3 regions of the Sphingopyxis sp. 550A genome follow, and region 3 is predicted to be linked to each of the others. Evidence: predicted binding sites of a transcription regulator. Region 3 holds the regulator's gene; each other region holds the start of a gene.
What was found. Region 3 encodes LexA, which represses DNA repair genes until DNA is damaged. Its sites were predicted from a motif close to GTTCCNCNCTTGTTCT; they were not measured.
Positions count from the first base shown of each region.

Region 1: a site for LexA is predicted at 2,221-2,236, ahead of recA (recombinase RecA). Genes of this name have one in related genera too.
Region 2: a site for LexA is predicted at 2,117-2,132, ahead of ACVENA_RS14975 (ribonucleoside-diphosphate reductase subunit alpha). Genes of this name have one in related genera too.

Region 1 covers NZ_CM131615.1:2,617,286-2,622,605, forward strand. Annotated here, with positions in the region: gene ACVENA_RS12660 (glutathione S-transferase family protein) at 1-445, opposite strand, end outside; gene recA (recombinase RecA) at 1,072-2,145, opposite strand; gene ACVENA_RS12670 (response regulator) at 2,375-2,725, opposite strand; gene ACVENA_RS12675 (response regulator) at 2,718-5,090, opposite strand; gene ACVENA_RS12680 (M13 family metallopeptidase) at 5,186-5,320, opposite strand, start outside.
Region 2 covers NZ_CM131615.1:3,119,996-3,125,315, reverse strand. Annotated here, with positions in the region: gene ACVENA_RS14980 (ribonucleotide-diphosphate reductase subunit beta) at 1-6, opposite strand, end outside; gene ACVENA_RS14975 (ribonucleoside-diphosphate reductase subunit alpha) at 127-2,076, opposite strand; gene ACVENA_RS14970 (EAL domain-containing protein) at 3,077-5,320, opposite strand, start outside.
Region 3 covers NZ_CM131615.1:1,568,857-1,574,176, forward strand. Annotated here, with positions in the region: gene gltX (glutamate--tRNA ligase) at 1-454, opposite strand, end outside; gene ACVENA_RS07605 (ComEC/Rec2 family competence protein) at 553-2,682, shown strand; gene lexA (transcriptional repressor LexA) at 2,636-3,319, opposite strand; gene ACVENA_RS07615 (molybdopterin molybdotransferase MoeA) at 3,397-4,584, opposite strand; gene moaC (cyclic pyranopterin monophosphate synthase MoaC) at 4,581-5,054, opposite strand; gene trpC (indole-3-glycerol phosphate synthase TrpC) at 5,300-5,320, opposite strand, start outside.

The sequences.
Region 1 (5,320 bases), 1.0 Mb from region 3:
CCGCGTCGCTCACCCGGCTTTCCATATAGGAAAAATGCGAATCGAGCTGCTGGGCGATACGCGCTTCGAGCGGCGCCGCCGCTTCGCCCAGCCGCGCGGTATAGATGCGTAGCAGGATCGGCGTCATCGCCGACCCCTCGGCGAAATGCATCCATTCGAGGTGGCGGACATGATCGTCGGTGCCGCGTTCGGGAACCAGAGCGCCGCCGCCATGGCGTTCGCAGAGATATTCGACGATCGCCCCCGATTCGGTAATCACCTTGCCGCCGTCCTCGATCACCGGCGACTTGCCGAGCGGATGCACAGCGAGCAGTTCGGGCGGGGCGAGATTGGTCACCGGATCGCGGTCGTAGAATTTGATCTCATAGGGCGCGCCGATTTCCTCGAGCAGCCACAATATGCGCTGCGAGCGGCTGTTGTTCAGGTGATGGACGATCAGGCTCATTGTGCTTTCCTTCGGCTCGCATCGGGTCGGATGACGATTTGAAGCGCTCATGCGCAGAAAGGAAGACAATTCACGCAAAAATGGCGAGAGTCTGCAGGTTTCAGCGCATCCGAGAAACAATCTATCGCCTGCGGACTACAAGATGCCGAACGATTTCTCTCCCCATTCGCGCGGTTCGCCCGATTTTCGAGGAATGGCGGGTTTCGACCGGAAGCGGACCTATCTTGCATCGTCATCCCGGACTTGATCCGGGATCCATTCTCTCAGCGCCGGATGAATAGATCCCGGATCAAGTCCGGGATGACGAGAGACTGAAAGTCGCGCTCAGCATCTCTTATCGTCGTCATTCCCGCGAAAGCGGGAACCCAGAGCGTGCGTCGGCTGACCCCACTCTGGGTTCCCGCTTTCGCGGGGATGACGAAGGTCAGGAAGGGCAGTTCCCCACCCCAATACCGCCGCCGCATCATATACCGCGGAACCGGCAGCGAGGAATCAACGGCGGGCGGGCCGACCTGCGAGAGGGACAGGTGCAGGTGCGATGCAGCCGCAAGGAGGCTGCGGGGCCCGCCGCCGTCGGCCGGCCGGTCCGTGGGAGAGGAAACCGGCCGGATGGCGTTCAGAATCGATCAATCGTCGCCGTCATCGTCGGGGCCGGTCATCATTTCCTCGGCCACCGCGTCGGTGCGGGTGCGGATCGCGCTTTCGAGGCGCTGCATCAGCTCGGGATTCTCGGTCAGGAAGGTCTTCGCATTCTCTCGACCCTGGCCGATACGGATCGAGTCATAGCTGAACCAGGCGCCCGATTTTTCGACCAGTCCGGCCTTGACGCCGAGGTCGAGAATTTCGCCGATCTTGGAAATGCCCTGCCCGTACATGATGTCGAATTCGACCTGTTTGAACGGCGGAGCGACCTTGTTCTTGACGACCTTGACGCGCGTCGTGTTGCCGACGATTTCGTCGCCATTCTTGATCTGGCCGGTGCGGCGGATGTCGAGGCGAACCGAAGCGTAGAATTTGAGCGCGTTGCCGCCGGTCGTCGTCTCAGGATTGCCGTACATCACGCCGATCTTCATGCGAAGCTGGTTGATGAAGATCACCATGCAGCGCGAGCGGCTGATCGATCCCGTGAGCTTGCGGAGCGACTGCGACATCAGGCGCGCCTGGAGGCCGACGTGGCTGTCGCCCATCTCGCCCTCGATCTCGGCGCGCGGGACGAGCGCGGCGACCGAGTCGACGACGAGGACGTCGATCGCGTTCGAGCGCACCAGCGTGTCGACGATCTCCAGCGCCTGTTCGCCGGTGTCGGGCTGCGACACGATCAGTTCGTCGATGTCGACGCCGAGCTTCTTGGCATAGACGGGGTCGAGCGCATGTTCGGCATCGACGAAGGCCGCGGTGCCGCCCATCTTCTGCGCCTCGGCGATGCAGTGCAGCGCGAGCGTGGTCTTGCCCGAGCTTTCGGGACCATAGATTTCGATGACGCGGCCGCGCGGCAGACCGCCGACCCCCAAGGCGATGTCGAGCCCGAGCGAGCCGGTCGAAACCGCCTCGACCTGCATCGCTTCCTTCGAGCCCAGCTTCATCACCGAGCCCTTGCCGAACGCGCGATCGATTTGCGCGAGCGCGGCGTCAAGCGCCTTCTGCCTGTCCGTTCCGTTCACTGATTTCCCCGATTCGACGAGTGACAATTGTCCGGCCATTGCCGTCCCTTTCCTGCTCTAGAGCGACCGCGGAAGCATCGCAACGCCTGCCTCATGTGCCACATTTGTTCTCATGGAACAAGAGGGGAACATACAATGTTCTGGAATTGTCATTGCGAGCGAAGCGAAGCAATCCAGAGTGTTTGAAAACCGCCCTGGATTGCTTCGCTTCGCTCGCAATGACGAAGTGTAAGAACGGCGGCATCCCCCGCCTGTGGGGGGCGACGATTCAGGCTCCGAACTCGCCTATCGCCGCCTCGATATCGGTGAGGCGGAACGGCTTGGTCACCAGCCGCCGGTGCGCGTGCGCGGGCGGGATCACGTCGCCGCCGCCCGAGGTGAAAGCAAAAGGAATGCCTCGCGCCGCGAGCGCGTCGGCGATCGGCCAGCCCTTTTCGTCGCCGAGATTGATGTCGATCAGCGCACCCGCGAGCGATTCGGCGGCGATCACCGCCAGCGCCTCGCCGTTCGTCGTCGCCTGCGCGGGCTCGGGCAGGCCGAGCGCGTCGAACATATCGGCGAGCATCATGCCGATCAGCACATCGTCCTCGACCAGCAGGATGCGCGGCGCGTCAGCCATGGTCCGCCCGATGCGCGGCTTCGTCGAGCGCCGCCGACACCGCTTCGGTCAATTGCGCAACCGAAAAGGGTTTGGGCAGGAACGCGACGTCGGCGATGTCGATCGACTGACGGAGTTGCTCCTCGGCATAACCCGACATGAAGAGCACCGGCAGCACCGGCCGCTTCGCGCGCATCGCGCGCACCATCGCCGGGCCGTCCATCGTCGGCATCACCACATCGCTGACGATCAGGTCGATCTTTTCCATCCCGGCGAAACGCTCCAGTCCTTCCTCGCCCTGCGAAGCGGTGACGACGCTATAACCCGCACGGGTCAGCGCGCGTTCCGCGACCGCGCGCACCATATCCTCATCCTCGACGAGCAGGATCGTGCCGGTGCCCCACTGACTCTTCTTCGGCTTCGCCGCCGGCGCGGGCGTCGCGGGCCCGTCGCTCCCCGCGCGGTGGACGGGGAGATAGATGGTGAAACTGGTCTCCCCCGGCCGGCTGTCGGCAAAGATGAAGCCCGCCGACTGCTTGATGATGCCATAGACGGTCGACAGGCCGAGCCCGGTTCCCTTGCCGACATCCTTGGTGGTGAAGAAGGGTTCGAAGATCTTCGGCAGCACGTCGGCGGGAATGCCGCTTCCGGTATCACTGACCTTCAGCGCGCTATAGTCGGCGGGGGGCATGAATTCATTGCCCATCTGGCGCACGTCGGCGGCCGACACCGGATAGGTCTCGATCGTCAGCGTCCCCGCACCCGCCATCGCATCGCGCGCGTTGACCGCAAGGTTGATGATCACCTGTTCGAGTTGTCCCGGGTCGGCGCGCACCGCGCCAAGCCCGCGGCCGTGATGCACGGTAAGCTGGATGGTATCGCCGATCAGCCGCTTGAGCAGGTGCGATACTTCCGAAATCACGTCGGGAAGCTGCAATATCTGCGGACGCAGCGTCTGCTGGCGCGAGAAGGCGAGCAATTGCCGCGTTAGGCTCGCGGCGCGATTGGCATTGCTGCGAATCTGCTGGATGTCGTCATAATCGCTATCGCCCGGCGTGTGGCGCATCAGCATCAGGTCGCAGGCGCCGAGCACCGCGGTCAGGATATTGTTGAAATCATGCGCGACGCCGCCCGCGAGCTGACCGACCGCCTGCATCTTGGACGCCTGCGCGACCTGGCGCTTGAGGCGCGATTCCTCGCTCGAATCCTTGAGGCTGAGCAGCACCGCCGCCTCGCCGAGCCCGCGCACGCCGACGACGCGCATCGACACCGGATCGTCGCCCTGCCCGATGAGCCGGATCGACAAATCGCCGCCGACTTGCTGGCCGCTGCTGTGGCGCCGGATCATGTCGGCAAGCGGCCCCTTGTCCTCTCCGACCACCAAATCGCCGGGATAGCGCGGCGGGCGCCCATCGCCGATCCCCGCGGCGCGGACGAAGGCGCGATTCATGTAAAGGAAGCGCCCGTCACGATCGACCAGCGCCAGCCCGAAAGGCAGCAGCGACAGCAAGGTCTCGACATAGGTCTGCGCGGCGCCGCGATCGGCGGGCCCCATCTCCTCGTCGAGCATCGCGAGCAGCACCGGGCCATGGCCGTCGGCCGGCGTCAGCGGGATCTGGAGCATCCGCACTGGCGTCGCCCGTTCGCCCTCGCGTGCGAAAGTGAGCGTCCCCGCATCGTCGAGCCGCAGCAGAGCAGCAACGTCGCGCCCGGCATAATGCGCCTGCCCGCCCTCATCGAACGCGCGGAGCAGAAAGGCCTGGTTGGCGGTGCGCAGCCGTCCTTCGGGGCTGACCAGCGCCGCCATGATCCCCGCGTGCCCGAGGGTGCGGCCAGCGGGGCCGTCGAGATGGCGCATCACCTCGTTCGCGAGGTCGAGCCGCTCAAGCGCGGCGAAACGCCAGACGAGATAATCCTCGGCCTGCCCGGTCCGCGTCACCTGCGCCTGCAATTGCAGCGGCCCGACCGCGATGTCGCTGGCGTGCCCCTCGCCATCGCGCCACGCGGCGCGCCCGGCGTTCTTGAGCAAGTCGGCACCGCGACCGTCGAGCGGCAGCCCCGGCGGAGTCACGAAACCGCCCATCCACGTCGCGAACAGGTCGTTGGCGCAGACGAGCCGCCCCGCGCGGTCGGTCACCGCGATCGCGACATCGTCGTGGTTGACCGCCGCGCGCAGCATCGTCCAGTCGGGCAGCGCCGCCTCGCCGACGGCCACGGCCGGAAACAGCCGGCGCGCGAGAAGGACGCCGCCGACGGCGATCGCGAGTCCGGCGAGGAAGCCGGCAGCCAGCACCGCATTGCCCGTCGCCCAGAACAGCAGCGCGACCGACAGCAAGGCGAGCCCGCCGACGATCGCGGCATCCAGCCGCGACAGCGCCGCAAGCACCGGAACCGGCCCCGCGGAGCCCGCCCCCCGACTGAAATCCCCATCAGCGGCAGGCAGGCTTTGCGCGGTCAACGACACTCTCTTCTATGGGCGCATCACCAGATGCGGACGCGATCCTTGGGCGCCAGATAGAGTTTCTGGCCCGGCTTGACGTTATAGGCCTTATACCAAGGGTCAAGGTTGCGCGAGACCCAAGCCCGCTGAATCGACGGCGAATGCGGGTCGGTCGT
Region 2 (5,320 bases), 1.6 Mb from region 3:
CGACATTGCGGGTTCCTCGGGTTCTGATCTTCTGTCGTCATCCCCGCGAAAGCGGGGACCCAGTGTTGCGTGACCCCGTCCTGGGTTCCCGCTTTCGCGGGAATGACAGGAAGGGGGAGTGCGGCCTTATTGGCAGGCCAGACACTCGTCATAATCGGTGCTTTCGGCGCTGAGTTCATATTTCGGCGCCTCGGCGGTGTTGTCGGCCTCGACCCCGCCCGCGAAGCCGGCGCGCTGCACCGATTTCGAGCGGAGATAATAGAGTGATTTGATGCCGAGCTCCCACGCGCGATAATGGAGCATCAGCAGATCCCATTTCTCGACGTCCGCCGGGATGAAGAGGTTCAGCGACGCCGCCTGATCGATATAGGGGGTGCGGTCGGCGGCGAGTTCGAGCAGCCAGCGCTGGTCGATCTCGAAGCTGGTCTTGTAGCAATCCTTCTCGTCCTGGGTCAGGAAGTCGAGGTGCTGGACGCTGCCGCCGCGTTCGAGGATCGAGTTCCAGACCGCGTCGCTGTTCTTCGCCTTGTCGACGAGCAAAGCCTCGAGGTGCGGGTTGCGGATCGAGAAGCTGCCCGACAGCGTCTTGTGGGTGTAGATGTTCGCGGGGATCGGCTCGATGCAGGCGCTGGTGCCGCCGCAGATGATGCTGATCGACGCGGTCGGCGCGATCGCCATCTTGCAGCTGAAACGCTCCATCACGCCCTGATCGGCGGCGTCGGGGCAGGGGCCGCGTTCCTTGGCGAGCAGCATCGACGCCTGATCGACCTGCGCGCGGATATGCTTGAAGACGCGCAGGTTCGACGACTTCGCCATCGCGCCCTCGAACGGCAGGCCGCGCGCCTGAAGGAAGCTGTGGAAGCCCATCACGCCGAGGCCGACCGAGCGTTCGCGCGACGCGCTATATTTGGCGCGCGCCATTTCGGGCGGGGCGCGGTCGATATAGTCCTGCAGGACATTGTCGAGCATGCGCATGACATCCTCGATGAAGCGCTTGTCGCCGTTCCACTCGTCCCAGGTTTCGAGGTTCAAGGACGAGAGGCAGCAGACTGCGGTGCGGTCGTTGCCGAGATGGTCGCGGCCGGTCGGCAGGGTGATTTCCGAGCAGAGGTTCGAGGTCGAGACCTTGAGCCCGAGGTCGCGATGATGCTTGGGCATCATGCGGTTCACCTGGTCGATGAAGATGATGTAGGGTTCGCCGGTCGCAAGCCGCGTCTCGACGAGCTTCTGGAACAGGCTGCGCGCGTCGACGGTGCCGCGGACGCTCTGGTCCTTGGGGCTGCGGAGGTTGAATTCCTTGCCGTCGCGGACGGCCTCCATGAACTCGTCGGTGATCAGCACGCCGTGGTGGAGGTTCAGCGCCTTGCGGTTGAAGTCGCCCGACGGCTTGCGGACCTCGAGGAACTCCTCGATCTCGGGGTGCGAGACGTCGAGATAGCAGGCGGCCGAGCCGCGACGGAGCGAGCCCTGCGAAATCGCGAGGGTCAGGCTGTCCATCACCCGGACGAAGGGGATGATGCCGCTGGTCTTGCCATTGAGGCCGACGGGTTCGCCGATGCCGCGCACCGCGCCCCAATAGGTGCCGATGCCGCCGCCGCGGCTGGCGAGCCAGACATTCTCGTTCCAGGTGCCGACGATGCCCTCGAGGCTGTCATCGACCGAGTTGAGGTAGCAGGAGATGGGCAGGCCGCGGCCGGTGCCGCCGTTCGAGAGCACCGGGGTCGCGGGCATGAACCACAGCTTCGAGATATAGTCGTAGAGGCGCTGGGCGTGGTCGGCGTCGTCGGCATAGGCCGAGGCGACGCGTGCGAAGAGGTCCTGGTACGATTCGCCGGGGAGGAGGTAGCGGTCGCGGAGCGTTTCCTTGCCGAAATCGGTGAGCAGCGCGTCGCGGCCGGCGTCGGTCGCGACGTCGAATCGGCGCGCGTGAACCTTGGGCTCGCCGCTGTCGTTCAGCTTGGTGGTCTCGGGGGTCGATTCGCCCCCCGATTCGCCCTTCGCCGGAGCGTCCGTCTTTGCCAGTTCCATCGTCGCCACGTCGCTCGTCTCCACCCGTTCCGTCTCGCGAAAATCCATCTAACTCGCCCTCATATTGCCTATGCGCCGCGGCGCATATGTTCCTGTCTTGTTCGACTCAGGGCGAAGCCCCGATCCTAGCATCTAAACGCGTCCCCGGGGGCACTTATTTTCGGCGCACAGAGGGTTTTCCCGTGCCCATGGCTCATGGGCGACGGAAATCCGCCACTTTCAGTCCGATACTATTTCTTGGGGTGCCCCCGTGGTTGACCCACCACCTATAGTGCCACGTCGGCGCGCCGATGCAAGACGGTAAATGACAGATTGAGGACTCAACTCGTCGATAATTTGATTCGGTTCACCGCTGGAAAAAGGCATTCCACGGCCCCAACCGCGCTTTTCCTAGGGGCTTGGGCCATTGCGGCGCGAAAGGATAAAATGCGGCGTCGGTCGCAGCGCCGATCCCGGCCGCGGGGGGCAGTGGAAGGTTGCGAAACGCCATGCGAAGATGGCGGGCTTCGGGAGCGGCGGTGCCATCCTTCGCCGTCATTCCGACCCTTCGGCAGGCTCGGGACAGACTTAATCCGGGATCCATTTTCTCAGCGCTGGATGAATGGATCCCGGATCAAGTCCGGGATGACGAGAGTCTGAAAGTCGCGCGCAGCATCTCTTATCTTCGTCATTCCCGCGAAAGCAGGAACCCAGTGAGGAGTCAGCCGACGCGCGCTCTGGGTTCCTGCTTTCGCGGGAATGACGAAAGTTAGGAAGGGGCGGCCTCCCGCCCCAATGCGGCCCTCGGCCGGGTTTGCATCCTCGAATCGGCAAAGAAAAAGGGCCCCGGACGATGTCCGGAGCCCTTTTCTGATTTTGTGTCCAGGTTAGGCCGAGCCGCCACCGCTACCGGTGCCGCCGCCACCCAGGAACTTCCAGAACCAACCCATGTCAGATCTCCTGTTGGCACTGCCCACGAGGAACAGTTAACGGAGCGTATACCTTAATAGACAAGGTAAATCGAGTCTTAACTATAATCCCGCGCGAACGATTGCTGCCAATCTGGCAGTCAGGCGGTGCGGCTGTGGGGGGAGGCGGAGAGGCTATTCACCAGTTCGGTAAATAGCTGGGGTTTTCCAAGCAGATATCCTTGGCCGACATCGCAGCCCAACTGGCCCAGAAGCGCGAGCGTCGGCGCGTCTTCGATGCCTTCGGCGACCGCGACGGCGCCCAGACGGTGTGCGAGATCGATCGTTGACTTGACGACTTCGAGGTTCCGCTGCGAATCGCGCATCGTCATCACGAATCGCTTGTCGATCTTGATTTCGTCGGCCTCGATCTCGGTCAGATATTCGAGATTCGACTGGCCGGTGCCATAATCGTCGATCGACAGGCGGATGCCGGCGCGGCGGAGCTGCGCGAGCGTCTGCTTCGCCTGGCGGCTATTCTCGATCTGCGCGGTTTCGGTGATCTCGATCGTCAATTTCTCGGCGGGCAGATGGTGTGCGGTCAGCATCACGCGGATCGTCCCCACGAGGTCGCTGTGGTCGAGCAGGGTTGCCGACAGGTTGACCGACATATGGATATCGAGCCCGCGCTGGTGAAGATCGGCAGCCGAGCGGATCGCCTGATCCATCACGAACAGGGTGAGGCGATAGATGTCCTGGCTCCTTTCGGCCTGGACGATGAATTCGTCGGGCGGGATCGGGCCGCGCGTCGGGTGCGTCCAGCGCGCGAGCGCCTCGACCCCGACGAGTTCCTTGGTCGTGATCGCATATTGCGGCTGGAAAGCGACCCAGATATCGCCGCCCGACAGTGCATCCTCGAGCTGCGAATGGAAGGACAATTGCCAGCCGGCATCGTCCTTTTGCCGCGGCGTATATTTGGTCCACAGCGAGCGGGTGCGGATCGACTTTTCGGCGGCGACGAGCGCGGCGGCAAGGCGCTGGGCGTTCGAACCCTCGAACTCGTCGTTGACCCCGAAGGCGATGGCGACGTCGACGCGAAGCTCGCCGATCGTCAGCGGCGCGTTGAACAGCGCGGCGAGGCCCGCGAGCTGCCCCTCGATCTGGCTGTGCTGATAATAGGGAACGAGCCAGGCGAAGGTGCCGTCGAGGTCATGGTGCAGGACCGTGCCTTGCGAGGCGAGCTGGAGGCGGCGGGTAACCTGCTCGACGAGTTTGCCGATGCCGTCGCCGGGGATGAAGGCGGCGAGATCTTCGAAATTGACGACCTTGGCGGCGATGACCGTCGCGCTGCCGAAGGGGGCCTGACTGCGCAAAGCCTCGAAATTGGGAAGGCCCGAGATGGGGTTTTCGCGCTGTGCGGAGTCGCGGCGGCGCGTCCGCGAAACATTGGCGCCGATGACCATGAGGTAGAAGAAACCCGCGCCCACCGAGATGGTGACGAGTTGCGACGAAAGTATCGCCTTTGCGACGACGAGCGCCGCCGCTACGCCGAGGCCGGCGAAGCTGAAGCGACGGCTGCGGCCCGCGAGCAGCAGCGGCATTGTCATGAGGACGGCGAAGCCGAGCGCCGGCGACCAGCCGAGATTGACGGGATTGCCGCGGCGCAGGGTCTCACCCGCGATGAGATGGATATAAGCCCCCGGCACCAGATCATGACCGGGGAGATAATGGCCGTCGGAGAGGCGCGAGGCCGTGGGCGCGAAGATCACGTCCTTGCCGGCGAGCTCGCGTGCGCCCACTTTCCCGCGGATCACGTCGATTGCGCTATATTGCTTGATGCTGTCTGTGCGGTAGGAAAAGTCGATCCGGAAGACGCTCGGCCGGTCGCCCGACTTGTTGGCGAGCACTGCGGCGAAGCTCGGCAATAGACGTCCCTCGGCATCGTACATCAGCGGTACGTCCCAGACCTGCCAGATCTGATATTCCCACGCGAGGCTTGCCTGGGCAGCCTGCTTGCCGAACGACGGGTCGGGAAAGATGGTAACGACTCGATCGGACCCGGGTACCGAGCGCGTCGGGACGCCGAGTACGGCGCGTTTGCCCATCGCGCGCACCGCGGCGGTGATGCTTTTGAGGCCGCCATAATCGTCGGGCCGCTGATAATCGAAGTCGATGAACAGCCGTTTCGCGTGCGCCCGGTCGATCGCGCGGATCAGCGCGGCATGGTCGCGCCGCGAGAATTCGCCGCCGCGTGAGGCGCCAAGCGTGCGGTCGTCGACGCCGACGACGACGATGTCGCCCGAAACGTCGCGATAGGCGAACTGGCTGGTGAGGCTGGCGATCAGCCGATCGGGCAGTTCGCCCGCGCCGCTGATGCCCACGATGATGCTGAGCAGAAGCGACAG
Region 3 (5,320 bases):
CGGGGTCGCCGTCGTTGCGGTCGCGCCACGGGCTGCGGACGCGGAAGGGGACGCGCTTTTCCTGCGCTTCGGCGCGCATCGCCGCGAGTTCGTCCTGCGTCAGGTAGCAGCGATAGGCCGCGCCCCTGGCGAGCAGGTCGTGCGCGACCTCGGCATGGCGCGGCGCGCGCGCGAACTGGAAGACGGCATCGCCGTCCCAATCGAGATCGAGCCATTTCATCCCGTCGAGAATCGCGTCGATTGCGGCGTCGGTCGAGCGCGCGCGATCGGTATCCTCGATGCGAAGCAGGAACTTGCCGCCATGGTGGCGCGCGAACAGCCAGTTGAACAGCGCGGTGCGCGCACCGCCGATGTGCAGATATCCGGTCGGGGAGGGGGCGAAGCGCGTCACCACGTCGGCGCCCGTTGCCTCGGGGGTCGCTTCTGCCAGATTGGTCGGGTTTTCGGTTGCCACTGCGGCCTCTTTCACTCAATTTGCCGTTCCGGTCAGGGGGATCGGGACGGAGGATCGGGGCAGCCCCTAGCATGGCGGCAAGGTCGCTTCAAACGCCCATGTTCGCGCACGCGATTACGGTCCTCCGTGGGCTTCCGGAGCGCGCCGAGGCATGGCTCGATGTCGAGCGCGAGCGGATCGGGCTCTGGCTTCCAGTCGCGTTCGGCGCCGGGATCGCCGCCTGGTTCGCCATGCCGACGATGATGCAGTGGATCGGGTTGCTTTTCCTGCTCGCCGCAGGAGCGCTTGTCGGGGTGCTGACGGGGTGGCAGCGACGGTCGGGCCGTATCGCGGTGGTCGGCTGTGCGGTGATGGCGGCAGGGCTGCTGCTGATCTGGGCACGCGCGGCGTGGGTCGCGGCGCCGGTGCTCGCGCAACCCGCGGTGACCGCCTTTTCGGCCAGGGTCGAAGCGGTCGAGCCGCAGCCCGCGCGCGAGCAGGTGCGGCTCATCGTCCGCCCGCTACGGCGGCCCGACCTGCCGCCGCGGGTCCGGCTGACGCTTCGCGGCGATGGCGGCAGCATCGCGCCGGGCGAATTCATCGGGCTCCGCGCGCGGCTGATGCCGCCACCGACGGCGAGCCTGCCGGGTGGATATGATTTTGCGCAGCGGGCGTGGTTCGACCGGATCGGCGCGGTCGGGACGGTGCTCGGCGATGTCGCGCGGTCGCCCGGAGAGCAGCACGGTAGCCAGCCGTTGCGCGCGCGGCTCAGCGCGCATATCCACGAACAGGTCGCGGGATCGCCGGGCGGGATCGCGGCGGCGCTGGTCACCGGCGATCGCGGCGCGATATCGCCCGAGGATGACGAGGCGATGCGCCGCGCAGGGTTGGCGCACCTGCTGTCGATCAGCGGGCTGCATGTGACCGCGGTGATCGGCTTTGCGATGCTCGTCGCGATGCGGCTGTTCGCACTCAGCGGGCGGCTGGCGCTGGCGGGATATGTGCTGCCGATCGCCGCCGCGGCGGGCGCGCTGGCGGGGGCAGGCTATACGTGGCTCGCGGGCGCCGAAGTGCCGACGCTGCGTTCGCTGATCGCGGCGCTGCTCGTCCTTGTCGCTTTTCTGATGGGGCGCGAGGCGTTGACGTTGCGGCTTGTGGCGGCAGGCGCGCTGATCGTGCTGTTATGGCGTCCCGAATCGCTCGCGGGGCCGAGTTTTCAGCTCAGCTTCGCGGCGGTGACTGCGCTCGTCGCGCTTCACGAAAGCCCGGCGATGCAGCGCTTCCTCGCGCGCCGCGACGAAGTGCTGCCGCTGCGATGGGGGCGGGCGCTGGCGGGATTGCTGATCACCGGGCTGGTGGTCGAACTGGCGCTGGCGCCGATCGCACTGTTTCATTTCCACAAGGCGGGGCTTTACGGCGCGCTCGCCAATGTCGTGGCGATCCCGCTCACGACCTTCGTCATCATGCCGATGGAGGCGGCGGGGCTGCTGTTCGATAGCGTCGGGTTCGGCGCGCCCTTCTGGTGGGTGGCCGATCACGCGCTGCGCCTGCTCATCGCGCTTGCGCACGCGGTGGCCGACACGCCGGGGGCGGTCGCGACGCTGCCGAGCTTTCCGCGTTGGGGCTTCGCGCTGACCGTTGGCGGCGGGCTCTGGATCCTGATCTGGCGGACGCGCTGGCGTTGGGCGGGGGCGGTGCCGCTAGCGATCGGGATCGCGGCGTTGCTCGCGCAGCCGCGCCCCGATCTGCTCGTCACCGGCGACGGGCGCAACATCGCGGCGGCGGTGCCCGGCGGCGGCTATGCGCTGCTGCGCGACCGCGCGGGCGATTTCGTGCGCGATGCGATGAGCGAGGCGGCGGGGATCGACGCGCCGCTGAGCGCGCTCGCCGATCTCGACCATGTCGAATGCAACGCCGATTTCTGTCGCTGGCATCAGGGCGCCGACGGCGTGCAACGCGTCATCCTCGCCTCGCGGGGCCGTGACCGGATCGAGGGCGCCGAGATGGCGGCCGCCTGCGCCGCGGCCGATGTCGTGATCAGCGATCGCTGGCTGCCGCGCGAATGCATCGGGCGCTGGCTGACGATCGACCGCGACAGTCTGGCGCAAAGCGGCGGGCTGGCGATCTACCTGGGGAGCAGGCCGCGAGTCGTCGCCGCGCTACGCGCGGGCGACGAGCATCCGTGGCGCCGCCCCGACCAGCTCAGTGGTAACGACGAAGCAGTCCCGAAAGACGCCCTTGCACCATGACGCGCCCGGCTTCGTAGCGCTGCGGCTCATAGGCGCTGTTGGCGGGATCGAGCCGGATCATCTTACCCTCGCGGCGGAAAAATTTGAGCGTCGCGTCCTGCCCGTCGACCAGCGCGACGACGATGTCACCCTCGCGCGCGGTGTCGGCTTTCTGGATCAGCGCATAATCGCCGTCGAAGATGCCCGCCTCGACCATCGAGTCGCCCGACACTTCGAGCGCATAATGCTCGCCCGCGCCGAGCAGCGCGGCGGGAACCGCGAGCTGGTTGTGATCCTCGAACGCCTCGATCGGTACGCCCGCAGCGATCTTGCCGTGCAGCGGCACCTCAATGATGTCGTTCGCGGCGATCGGGCGCAGCGCGGGGGCGGGCTTGCGCAGCGGGACGATATTGTCGCGCTCGCTTACGACGGGAGCCTTGGCGCCTTCGGGGGTCTTGAGCACCTCCAGCGCGCGGGCGCGATTGGGGAGGCGGCGGAGAAAACCCCTTTCTTCCAAAGCGCTTATCAGGCGATGGATACCCGATTTCGACTTGAGGCCGAGCGCTTCCTTCATCTCCTCGAACGACGGCGAGATCCCGCTCGCGTCGAGGCGCTGTTGGATGAAGTGGAGCAGTTCATGCTGCTTGGCGGTCAACATCGCTTGTTCTCCATGATGCCCCGAATGGACCGGGCGCCGGACATAGGGAGAACGATAGTGGAACAAATCGGAACTTGTCAAGCGATGTCGATATAATCGGCCAGTTCGCCGGTGGCTTTGGCGGGTGCGCCGATCTCGCGGATCAGCAGCGCGTCGGCTTCGGCGAGCGGGAAGGTGCGGCCGCTGTCCTGCCCATCGAACAGCATGAGGCGCTCGCCGTCGCGGCGCGCGCGCAGATAGTCGCGCCGCGCGCCGCCGGGGCCAAGCGCGGTCGCGAGTGGCGCTCGCCGGATTCCGGGCAGTGGGTCGCGCGCGCCGGCGAGATGGCGGACGAGCGGGAGCAGGAACAGGGTCGCGGTGACGAAAGCCGACGATGGATTGCCGGGCAGACCGAGCAGCAGCGCGTCGCCGATGCGACCCGCGATCAGCGGCTTGCCCGGCTTCATCGCGATCTTCCAGAAATCGACGCGCCCGCCCGCATCTTCGAGCGCGCCGCGGATATGGTCATGATCGCCGACTGACGCGCCGCCGACGGTGACGATGACGTCGTGACGTCGCGCCAGATCCTTGAGAACACGCGCGATCATCGTCCGGTCGTCGCGCATGTGCAGCGGCAGGCCGACGTCGGCGGGTTCGCGCGCGAGCAGCGCCGCGAGCATCGGGCCGTTGCTGTCGGGAATCTGGCCGGGTGCGAGCGTGCGGCCCGGCTGCACCAGTTCGTCGCCGGTGGTCATGATCGCGACGCGCGGGCGCGCACCGACCGCAAGCTGCGCTGTGCCGCCCATGATCGCGGCGGCAATCGCGCCCGGGGTCAGGCGCGTTCCGGCGGCGAGGAGTCGGTCGCCCGCGGCGAAATCGCTCGCGCGGGGGCGAATATGCTGGCCGCGCGCCGGCGCATCGCCGGTCAGAGTGAGCACTGTCTCCTCGGTGGCGGCATTTTCCTGGATGAGGATAGTGTCGGCGCCATCGGGAAGCATGGCGCCGGTGAAGATGCGCGCCGCCTGGCCCGCGCCGAGCGGTGCGGACGGCGCGGCGCCTGCGGCCACCTCGCCGGTGATCCGCCATGGGCCGGGAAGATCGTCGAAGCGGATCGCATAGCCGTCCATCGCCGACAGCGGCGCCGCGGGCTGGTCGCGTTCGGCCGCGATGTCCTGTGAAAGATAGCGGCCAAGAGCTTCCGAAAAAGCGATAGTTTCCGGCGCGAGCGGCGGGCGCAAGGCGAGCAGGCGCGCCTGTGCCTCCTCGACGGCAAGCAGGCCGTTCATGCGGCGCGCCAGTCGCCCGAGCGGCCGCCGCTCTTTTCGAGCAGACGGATATCGCTGAGGATCATCGCGCGGTCGAGCGCCTTCGCCATGTCGTAGAGCGTCAGCAGCGCGACCGAGACGGCGGTGAGCGCCTCCATCTCGACCCCGGTCGGGCCGGTCGTTTCGGCCGTGGCGCGGACCGAAACGCCGGTGTCTTCCCAGTCGAATTCGACCGAAACCTTGGTGAGGGCGAGCGGATGGCAGAGCGGGATCAGGTCGGACGTGCGTTTCGCGGCCATGATGCCCGCGATCCGCGCGGTCGAAAGGACGTCGCCCTTGGGCGCGTTGCCGCTGCGGATCGCGCTCAGTGCCTCGGCCGACATGGCGATGCGACCGCTCGCGACGGCACGGCGCCGGGTGGCGGGCTTGGCGCCGACATCGACCATATGCGCTGCGCCGCTGTCGTCGAGGTGAGTCGGTTTGCTGGTCATCGGAGGCGAGCCAAGCAAGGTGGGGCGGGGAAGGCAAGGGGGATGGTGGGTTTCGGCCGGAAGCGGACGCTTCTCTCCCCTCCCGCAGGCGGGAGGGGGCGGGGGTGGGCAGCGACGTCGCGATGGCCCACCCCGCTGCGACTAACGAACAAGTTCGTAAGTCTCGCTGCCCCTCCCGCTTGCGGGAGGGGAAAGTAGCGCCATCCTTCAACGACCGCTTCCCACCCCACAGCGGAAATGTCGCTTTACCCGTTCAGGAGTGCCTT